DNA from 4 places in the Pseudomonas sp. LBUM1644 genome. Region 4 is predicted to be linked to each of the others. Evidence: predicted binding sites of a transcription regulator. Region 4 holds the regulator's gene; each other region holds the start of a gene.
What was found. Region 4 encodes sigma-54, which starts transcription at its own class of promoters, with help from an activator protein. Its sites were predicted from a motif close to ANTGGCATNNANNTTGCTNT; they were not measured.
Positions count from the first base shown of each region.

Region 1: the regulator sigma-54 is predicted to act here: its motif matches at 833-852, upstream of ACA052_RS08345 (CmpA/NrtA family ABC transporter substrate-binding protein).
Region 2: the regulator sigma-54 is predicted to act here: its motif matches at 1,068-1,087, upstream of glnA (glutamate--ammonia ligase).
Region 3: the regulator sigma-54 is predicted to act here: its motif matches at 899-918, upstream of ACA052_RS24755 (pilin).

Region 1 covers NZ_CP166812.1:1,832,240-1,834,442, reverse strand. Annotated here, with positions in the region: gene ACA052_RS08350 (helix-turn-helix domain-containing protein) at 3-740, opposite strand; gene ACA052_RS08345 (CmpA/NrtA family ABC transporter substrate-binding protein) at 973-2,184, shown strand; gene ACA052_RS08340 (ANTAR domain-containing response regulator) at 2,200-2,203, shown strand, end outside.
Region 2 covers NZ_CP166812.1:323,383-325,585, reverse strand. Annotated here, with positions in the region: gene thiI (tRNA uracil 4-sulfurtransferase ThiI) at 1-853, opposite strand, end outside; gene glnA (glutamate--ammonia ligase) at 1,184-2,203, shown strand, end outside.
Region 3 covers NZ_CP166812.1:5,405,824-5,408,026, forward strand. Annotated here, with positions in the region: gene ACA052_RS24755 (pilin) at 436-852, opposite strand; gene pilB (type IV-A pilus assembly ATPase PilB) at 1,077-2,203, shown strand, end outside.
Region 4 covers NZ_CP166812.1:921,782-923,984, forward strand. Annotated here, with positions in the region: gene ptsN (PTS IIA-like nitrogen regulatory protein PtsN) at 1-90, opposite strand, end outside; gene hpf (ribosome hibernation-promoting factor, HPF/YfiA family) at 103-411, opposite strand; gene ACA052_RS04165 (RNA polymerase factor sigma-54) at 486-1,979, opposite strand; gene lptB (LPS export ABC transporter ATP-binding protein) at 2,164-2,203, opposite strand, start outside.

The sequences.
Region 1 (2,203 bases), 910 kb from region 4:
ACTCACTTGCCTGAGAGGTAGGTGATATCCGCGAGCCTGCTGGGTGAGAAACCCATCAATTCACGAATTTCCTTGGAGAAATGCGAAGAAGAGGCGAAGCCGAACTCCAGCGCCACGTCCGTCAGCGAGCCGTCTTCCAGGCTCATGTTCAATAGCGCCTGCGCTGTCCGCCAGCCGCGCAACGCAGGCTTGGCCGCGCTGCCCAGCGCCTGATGACACAACCGCCGAAAGTGCGACACCGAGACGCCATAGCGCTGCGCCAATGCCGACAATTTTTCGCTGCGGGTGCCCTGCTCCACCAGAAATCGCACCAGTCCGTAACTCTCGCTGTGGCGCAGCTGGCTGGCGAAGGCGCGATAAGACACATCGCCGCCCAATGCCTGCTCGATGTACCAGCGCTCGAGCGCCTTGCCGGACTGGAGGGTTTCGTAAGCCACGGGCAACGTGGCCCAAGGCACGAGGCATGGCTTTTCGTCGTTCAGCGCCTCACTCATATCGAAGAAGACCTGCAATTTGATCAGCGGCGCTTCGCACATCGCCTGTGCCTGCACGCGACCACCGCTCACTTCAAGCACACCCTCCATCGCGATCAGCCCTTCCCACCCGCCAGGCAGCCAACGACACGACGCAGATTGCCCGGAGGTAAGACGCACGGGGTGCTCGGCAACACGCAGGTGCAGCACGCGCTCGTCGAGACGAACATCAGGAAATGTCATGGCGCAACGTGGTTCGGTCTGCACACCGGCCTCCTTATGCAACCTGGCGTTGGAATGGACGACAGGATGAAAGAGGCGGCGCATTGAATCCTGATGGAAAGCTGATGGGCCCCCGCGCTGGCATATGCCTTGCACCTGCTTTGTCATCAGCGCTCATGCCAACGACGGGATGAGTGGAAGGACAATGGCGTCGTCACCTGACCTTGCTCATGCAAGAACACCGGGACGACGCTTTTTTTTTGAAGGTGCAGAATCGATGAATGAACCATCCTCCGGCGCACTGGCCTGGGTCAACGGCAGCGACGCGCCGGAAAAGTCCGCGATCGATGTAGGCTTCATGGCGCTCAGCGACTGTGCCTCGGTGGTGGTCGCTGCCACTCAAGGCTTCGCCCAGCCCCATGGCCTGACGCTGAACCTCAAGCGTCAGTCGTCCTGGGCCAACCTGCGGGACAAACTGGTCAGCGGCGAGCTCGATGCCGCGCATAGCCTGTACGGCCTGATCTATGCCGTGCACCTGGGCATCGGCGGCGTGGCCCCGACCGACATGGCCGTGCTCATGGGGTTGAACCAGAACGGCCAGAGCATCAACCTTTCCCACGGATTACAAGCCTTGGGCGTGACCAGTCCTGAAGCGCTGGACCGGCATGTGCACCAAAGTCGACCAAAACTTACCTTCGCCCAGACATTTCCGACCGGCACCCACGCCATGTGGCTGTATTACTGGCTCGCCAGTCAGGGCATTCATCCGTTGCAGGACGTCGACAGCGTGGTGGTGCCGCCGCCGCAAATGGTCGCGCACCTGCAAGCCGGGCGCATTGACGGTTTCTGCGTCGGTGAACCCTGGTCCGCCAGCGCGGTGAAACAGAACCTCGGCTTCACGATGGCGACGACCCAGACGATCTGGCCCGACCATCCGGAAAAAGTCCTCGGCTGCACCCGTGCTTTCGTTGAGCAATACCCCAACACCGCCCGGGCGTTGGTGATGGCGATTCTGCAAGCCAGCCGCTTTATCGAAGACAGCACCGACAATCGCCGCAGTACCGCGCAGTTGTTGAGCGCACCGGAGTACCTCGATGCGCCGCTTGATTGCATCGAACCGCGCTTATTGGGCGACTATGCCGATGGTCTCGGTAATCGCTGGCAAGACCCGCACGCGTTACGTTTTCATGGCGACGGCGAGGTCAATCTGCCGTACTTGTCCGATGGCATGTGGTTTATGACCCAGTTCCGCCGCTGGGGCTTGTTGCGCGACGACCCCGACTATCTCGCCGTGGCCCGGCAGGTTCAGCAACTCGAGTTGTACCGTGAGGCCGCCACCGCCGTGGGTGTAGACGCGCTTGGCCAGGAAATGCGCAGCAGTCAGTTGATCGACGGCAAAGTCTGGGACGGATCGGACCCGGCCGGCTATGCGCACAGTTTCAAACTGCACGCCATGAGCGACAGCTCGCACCGATTCGCCAATCGCTGACAGGAGCCTGCCACTATGT
Region 2 (2,203 bases), 600 kb from region 4:
CTTCGATGTCGAGGCGATCGGCAATACGGGAAGCAGCGCGCAACATCATACGCTTCAAAACTACGCCCATATGACTGTTATCGACTTTCCCGAGAATTTCTCCCAGAACTTCCTCGAACGGCACACTGACAAATAACACGCGTTGCGAGCTGCCGTACTTCTTCCAGATGAAATGCGCGACTTCCATGACGCCCAGTTCATGGGCCCGTCCGCCCAGATTAAAGAAGCAGAAATGGCTCATCAGGCCGCGGCGCATGATCTGGTAGGCGGCCACGGTGGAATCGAAGCCGCCGGACATCAGCACAAGGGTCTGTTCCAGGGCACCCAGCGGATAACCGCCGATGCTGTTGTGCTGGTTGTGGATCACGAACAACCGTTTGTCGCGAATTTCGATACGAACTTCGATTTCCGGCTCTTTCAACGAGATTCCGGCAGCGCCGCACTGACGACGCAGTTGGCTGCCGACGTATTTCTCGACGTCCATCGAACTGAATTCATGCTTGCCGGCACGCTTGCAGCGCACCGAAAAAATCTTCCCTGCCAGCGCATCACCGAAGTGCTGCTTGCACTTGTCGACGATGTCGTCGAAATCACCCAGCGGGTATTCATCGACCTGCAGGAAATGCGCGATGCCCGGCATGCAGCTCAGGCGCTCGGTCATCTCCTTCAGGGCTTTGGGCTCGCTGACGCGGGTTTCCAGCTCGAGATTGTCCCACACACCGTTCACCACCACGGCCGGGTCCAGATCGCGGAGCACGGTGCGGATGTTCTTGGCCAATTGGCGGATGAAACGCATCCGTACCGGGCGGCTCTTGATGGTGATCTCGGGGAAGACTTTTACGATTAGTTTCATGAAAACAGCGCGCGCTGGGCCAGCCGAAAAAGGGGGGCGCGGATTATAGCGGAAATTGCTCAAGGTTTAACCAGTTAATGTGCAGAAGGTTTTGCGCGCACCAAAACAGGTCGTTTGGCGATTTCAACGCCACATTGTAGGGCGGGATTTTCTGTTTAAAGCCTCTTAGCTGCTTTATAAGGGTGATATTGGGGCAAAAAACCCATGGTGGGGCACTGGCATGCAATTTGCTCCCTTGTGAGGCAGGTTGCCATGGCAGAGTATTCGCGCCGGCATCACCCACATTCTAAGGGCATCCACTACTAAGCCCGAAGCCACCCGGAGGACACTATGTCGAAGTCGGTTCAACTCATCAAAGATCATGACGTCAAGTGGATTGATCTGCGCTTCACGGACACCAAAGGCACTCAGCACCACGTGACCATGCCGGCTCGCGACGCGCTGGATGACGCTTTCTTCGAAGAAGGCAAAATGTTCGACGGTTCCTCCATCGCTGGCTGGAAAGGCATCGAAGCTTCCGACATGATCCTGCTGCCGGACGACAGCACTGCCGTTCTCGACCCGTTCACCGAAGACCCAACGCTGATCATCGTTTGCGACGTCATCGAGCCTTCGACCATGCAAGGCTACGATCGCGACCCACGTGCGATCGCCAAGCGTGCCGAGGAATACCTGAAGTCGACCGGTATCGGCGACACCGTTTTCGTTGGCCCGGAGCCTGAGTTCTTCATCTTCGACCAAGTGAAATTCAAGTCCGACATCTCCGGCTCGATGTTCAAGATCTTCTCCGAACAAGGTTCCTGGATGTCCGACCAGGACATCGAAGGCGGCAACCATGGCCACCGTCCAGGTATCAAAGGCGGTTACTTCCCGGTTCCACCGTTTGACCACGACCACGAAATCCGTACCTCCATGTGCAACGCCATGGAAGAAATGGGCCTGGTCATCGAAGTCCACCACCACGAAGTGGCGACTGCCGGTCAGAACGAAATCGGCGTGAAGTTCAACACCCTGGTAGCCAAGGCTGACGAAGTTCAGACCCTGAAGTACTGCGTGCACAACGTAGCTGTCGCTTATGGCCGCACCGCGACCTTCATGCCTAAACCTCTGTACGGCGACAACGGTTCGGGCATGCACGTCCACCTGTCCATCGCCAAAGATGGCAAGAACACCTTCGCTGGCGAAGGCTATGCCGGCCTGTCCGACACCGCCCTGTACTTCATCGGCGGCATCATCAAGCACGGTAAGGCGCTGAACGGCTTCACCAACCCGTCGACCAACTCCTACAAGCGTCTGGTCCCAGGTTTCGAAGCTCCGGTCATGCTGGCCTACTCGGCTCGCAACCGCTCC
Region 3 (2,203 bases), 1.8 Mb from region 4:
TTGCCGATGATCGTTCCCACGCGTGGGAACGATCAACATTGGTAGGCGACGCGAGCGCGCTTGAAGGACAGGCCGGCCGGTAGGCCGCCTCGCTTTTGCTTTGGCTTTTGATCTTCTTGCCCCATCGGCAGGCCGAGCGCAGGTTCTGCGCAGTGGGCAACCCGGCATGGATGCCGGGTTAGCCGCGCACGGCCATGGATGGCCGATCGCGGCGCGCCCACGGAGCAGGACCGGAGCGAGGGAACCCTGAGCCTCAGCGAAGGGCCGTACGCCAGGGGCAAGAGCCCTTGGTTACTTGGGGCTTTTCCAAGTGACTCGCTGTAAGAGCGAAACGGCCAGCGGCAGCACCCGCAGAAACGGATATGCCCCCAATCCCCCCCCCAACGAACAGCATTTCGCCGTAAGAGGCGGGGCTTTGATAGATAGAGCTATAAGTCAGACGCCCGGGCAGGTGTTGTTTGTATAGTCTTTCGACCCCGTGAACGCACAGGTCCAGCCAGCTGTAGCGGTACGTGTCAGAGTAATGGTTTGATTCAAGACTGGCGGTGGGGCATTGATCAGCTTGCAAGCAATCGTCCCTTTGCCGTCAGCAACAGTACCCGCGATCGTGAACGTGCAGTTTTGAGTCGAGGTCACGTTTGGACTCACATTAGAGGTGCTTGGATTGGTAACCCCGTCGTTCATCACATTTTCAAAATCGACTTTAAGCGCAGACGCCTCGGCGACACCGGCCGTGACCTTGGCCTTGGCCTGATACTTGGAGTACTGCGGCAACGCAAACGTCGCCAGAATCCCGATGATCGCCACCACGATCAGCAGCTCAATCAGCGTAAAACCTTTCTGAGTATTCATAAACAAGCTCCATGCATGAGTCGAAATCTCATGATCTGAACTAGCTGCAGCACAGCCCATGCCAAGCCCTTCGCCCCCTGTTAACGGGGCGCGAGAACAACGCAACGCCCTTTCTACCCCCAGCATCCGCACTATCTGACACTTTTTGTCACCTCGACCCCGCTGGTTTGGCTCAGCTCCTTGACTAGGCTATAAGTCATGAACTGTCTGCGTCCGGTATCCCAATGAATGACATCGCCCTTAGCGGTCTGGCCAAGCAATTGGTGCTGGCCGAGCTGCTCACTGACCAAAGCGCGCAACAGGCGTATCAGCAAGCACTACGCAACCGAATCTCCCTGGTCAGTTACCTGGTGCAAAACAGACTGGTGAAAAGCCGCCAGGTCGCCGAGATCGCTTCGGAGCACTTCGGCATGGCCTTGCTGGACCTCAACAGCCTGGACAAGGAATCCCAGCCCAAGGGGCTGGTCAGCGAGAAGCTGGTCCGTCAGCACCATGCCCTGCCCCTTTGGCGGCGCGGCAACAAGCTGTTCGTGGGGGTTTCCGATCCGACCAATCACCAGGCCATCAACGACATCCAGTTCAGCACCGGGCTGAACACCGAAGCCATCCTGGTGGAGGACGACAAGCTCAGCGACGCCATCGAAAAATTCTTCGACAGCCATGGCACCGGCCTGGAAGACATGGCCGACGTTGACCTCGACAGTCTCGACATCGAATCGAACGACGACCACAAACAGGATTCCATCGCCGGCCAGGATGCCGACGACGCGCCGGTGGTGCGCTTCGTTCACAAAATGTTGCTGGATGCGATCAAGAGTGGCTCCTCCGACCTGCATTTCGAACCCTACGAAAAAACCTACCGCGTGCGAATGCGCACCGACGGCATCCTGCGTGAAGTCGCAAAACCACCGATTCAACTGGCCAGCCGGATTGCCGCGAGGCTGAAAGTCATGGCCAGCCTCGACATCTCCGAGCGGCGCAAACCGCAGGACGGCCGAATCAAGATGCGCCTGTCCAAGAGCAAGTCCATCGACTTCCGGGTGAACACGCTGCCGACCCTGTGGGGCGAGAAAGTGGTGATCCGGATACTCGACCCGTCCAGCGCACAAATGGGCATCGACGCCCTTGGCTACGAACCTGAGCAGAAAGCCTTGTACATGGCCGCCCTCAAGCAGCCGCAAGGGATGATTCTGGTGACCGGGCCCACCGGTTCGGGCAAGACCGTGTCGTTGTATACCGGGCTGAATATCCTCAACACCGTGGACATCAACATCTCTACCGCCGAGGACCCGGTGGAAATCAATATGGAAGGCATCAACCAGGTCAACGTCAACCCCCGGCAGGGGATGGA
Region 4 (2,203 bases):
GGCAATTTGCTCAAGGGCTTTCTTTTTACTGCCGCCCGGCACGTTCACGAGGGAACGGCCGGGGGTCAGGATGCTTTCAAGTCGGATCATGGGTTGGGAGTGTTAACGACCGGTCGCGCCCTGGAGGAGGCTCTGGGTCTTTTCCTTATGCTTTTTGAGTTGTTTATCCAGCTTGTCGGTCAATGCGTCGATCGCCGCGTACATATCGGTATGTTCCGCGTTAGCGACCACTTCATTGCCGGGAATATGCAGGGTGGCTTCGATTTTCTGCTTCAGTTTTTCGACCGTCATCGTGACTTGCACATTGGTGATCTTGTCGAAATGCCGCTCCAGTCGTTCAAGTTTTTCGCCGATGTAGGCGCGCAGGGGTTCGGTCACTTCCAGTTGGTGTCCACTGATGTTGACTTGCATACAGCTTCTCCTTCGTTGCCAGTGCATAAAGCGGCAGATCAGATGATCTACCACTGGAACGCTGTGGCGTGGCCCTACATCAACCGCTTACGTTCGCTCGAAGGCGCGATCCCGAGGGATTCGCGGTACTTGGCGACGGTGCGGCGAGCCACCTGAATGCCTTGTGCCTCCAGTAAACCAGCGATCTTGCTGTCACTCAACGGCTTTTTCTGATTTTCCGCGGCAACCAGTTTTTTGATGATCGCGCGGATCGCCGTGGACGAGCATTCACCGCCTTCGGAGGTGCTCACATGGCTGGAGAAAAAGTATTTCAGTTCATAAATACCCCGGGGGGTGTGCATGAACTTTTGCGTGGTCACCCGGGAAATCGTCGATTCGTGCATGCCCACCGCTTCAGCGATGTCGTGCAGGACCAGCGGTTTCATGGCTTCGTCGCCGTACTCCAGGAAGCCTCGCTGATGCTCGACGATCTGGGTGGCCACTTTCATCAGGGTTTCGTTGCGGCTCTGCAGGCTCTTGATGAACCAGCGGGCCTCTTGCAGCTGATTGCGCATGAAGGTGTTGTCGGCGCTGGTGTCCGCGCGGCGCACGAAGCCGGCGTATTGGGCGTTGACCCGCAGCCGTGGCACCGATTCCTGGTTCAGTTCTACCAGCCAGCGCTCGTTGTCCTTGCGCACGATCACGTCGGGAACGACGTATTCGGCTTCACTGGACTCGATCTGGGAGCCTGGGCGCGGGTTGAGGCTCTGAACCAGTTCGATCACCTGGCGCAGTTCATCTTCTTTGAGCTTCATGCGGCGCATGAGCTGGCTGTAGTCGCGGCTGCCGAGCAGGTCGATGTAATCGCTGACCAGGCGCTTGGCTTCGGCCAGCCAAGGCGTCTTGGCGGGCAACTGGCGCAATTGCAGCAGCAGGCATTCACCCAGGTTGCGCGCGCCGATGCCGGCGGGTTCGAATTGCTGGATGCGGTGCAGGACGGCTTCGATTTCGTCCAGTTCGATGTCCAGTTCCGGGTCGAAGGCTTCGAGGATTTCCTCGAGTGTTTCGTCCAGGTAGCCCTGATTGTTGATGCAATCGATCAGGGTCACGGCGATCAGGCGATCGGTGTCGGACATCGGCGCCAGGTTCAGTTGCCACAACAGATGGCTTTGCAGGCTTTCACCGGCGGATGTGCGGGTGGTGAAATCCCACTCGTCGTCATCGTTGCTCGGCAGGCTGCTGGCGCTGGTCTGGTAGACGTCTTCCCACGCGGTGTCGACGGGCAGTTCGTTGGGAATGCGCTCGTTCCAGTCGCCTTCCTCGAGGTTGTCCACCGTCGGGGCGGTTTCCTGGTAAGAGGGTTCCGAAACATCGGCATTGGGTGGCTGTTCGGCTTTGTCAGCCAAGGGGTCGGCGTTATCGAAGTCGTCGCCTTCTTCCTGGCGTTCGAGCATCGGATTGGACTCCAGGGCCTCCTGGATTTCCTGTTGCAGGTCCAGGGTCGACAATTGGAGCAGGCGGATGGCCTGTTGCAGCTGCGGTGTCATCGTCAGCTGCTGGCCCATTCTCAAGACTAGCGATGGTTTCATGGCAGGGGCTTAACACCTTATTCGCCGGCGCACATGCGCCATCCACTACAGGGCGCCGGAGCGCCAAACATAAGCAAATTATATGCCCGAAACTGCAGCGTTTGCCTAGAGCGTTGTAACAATAAAAAACTATTGATTTTTTATCGAGACAAGCGCCCGGACAATCAGCCAGACACCTCAGCGCTTACAGACGGAACTCATGGCCCAGGTACACTTCCTTGACC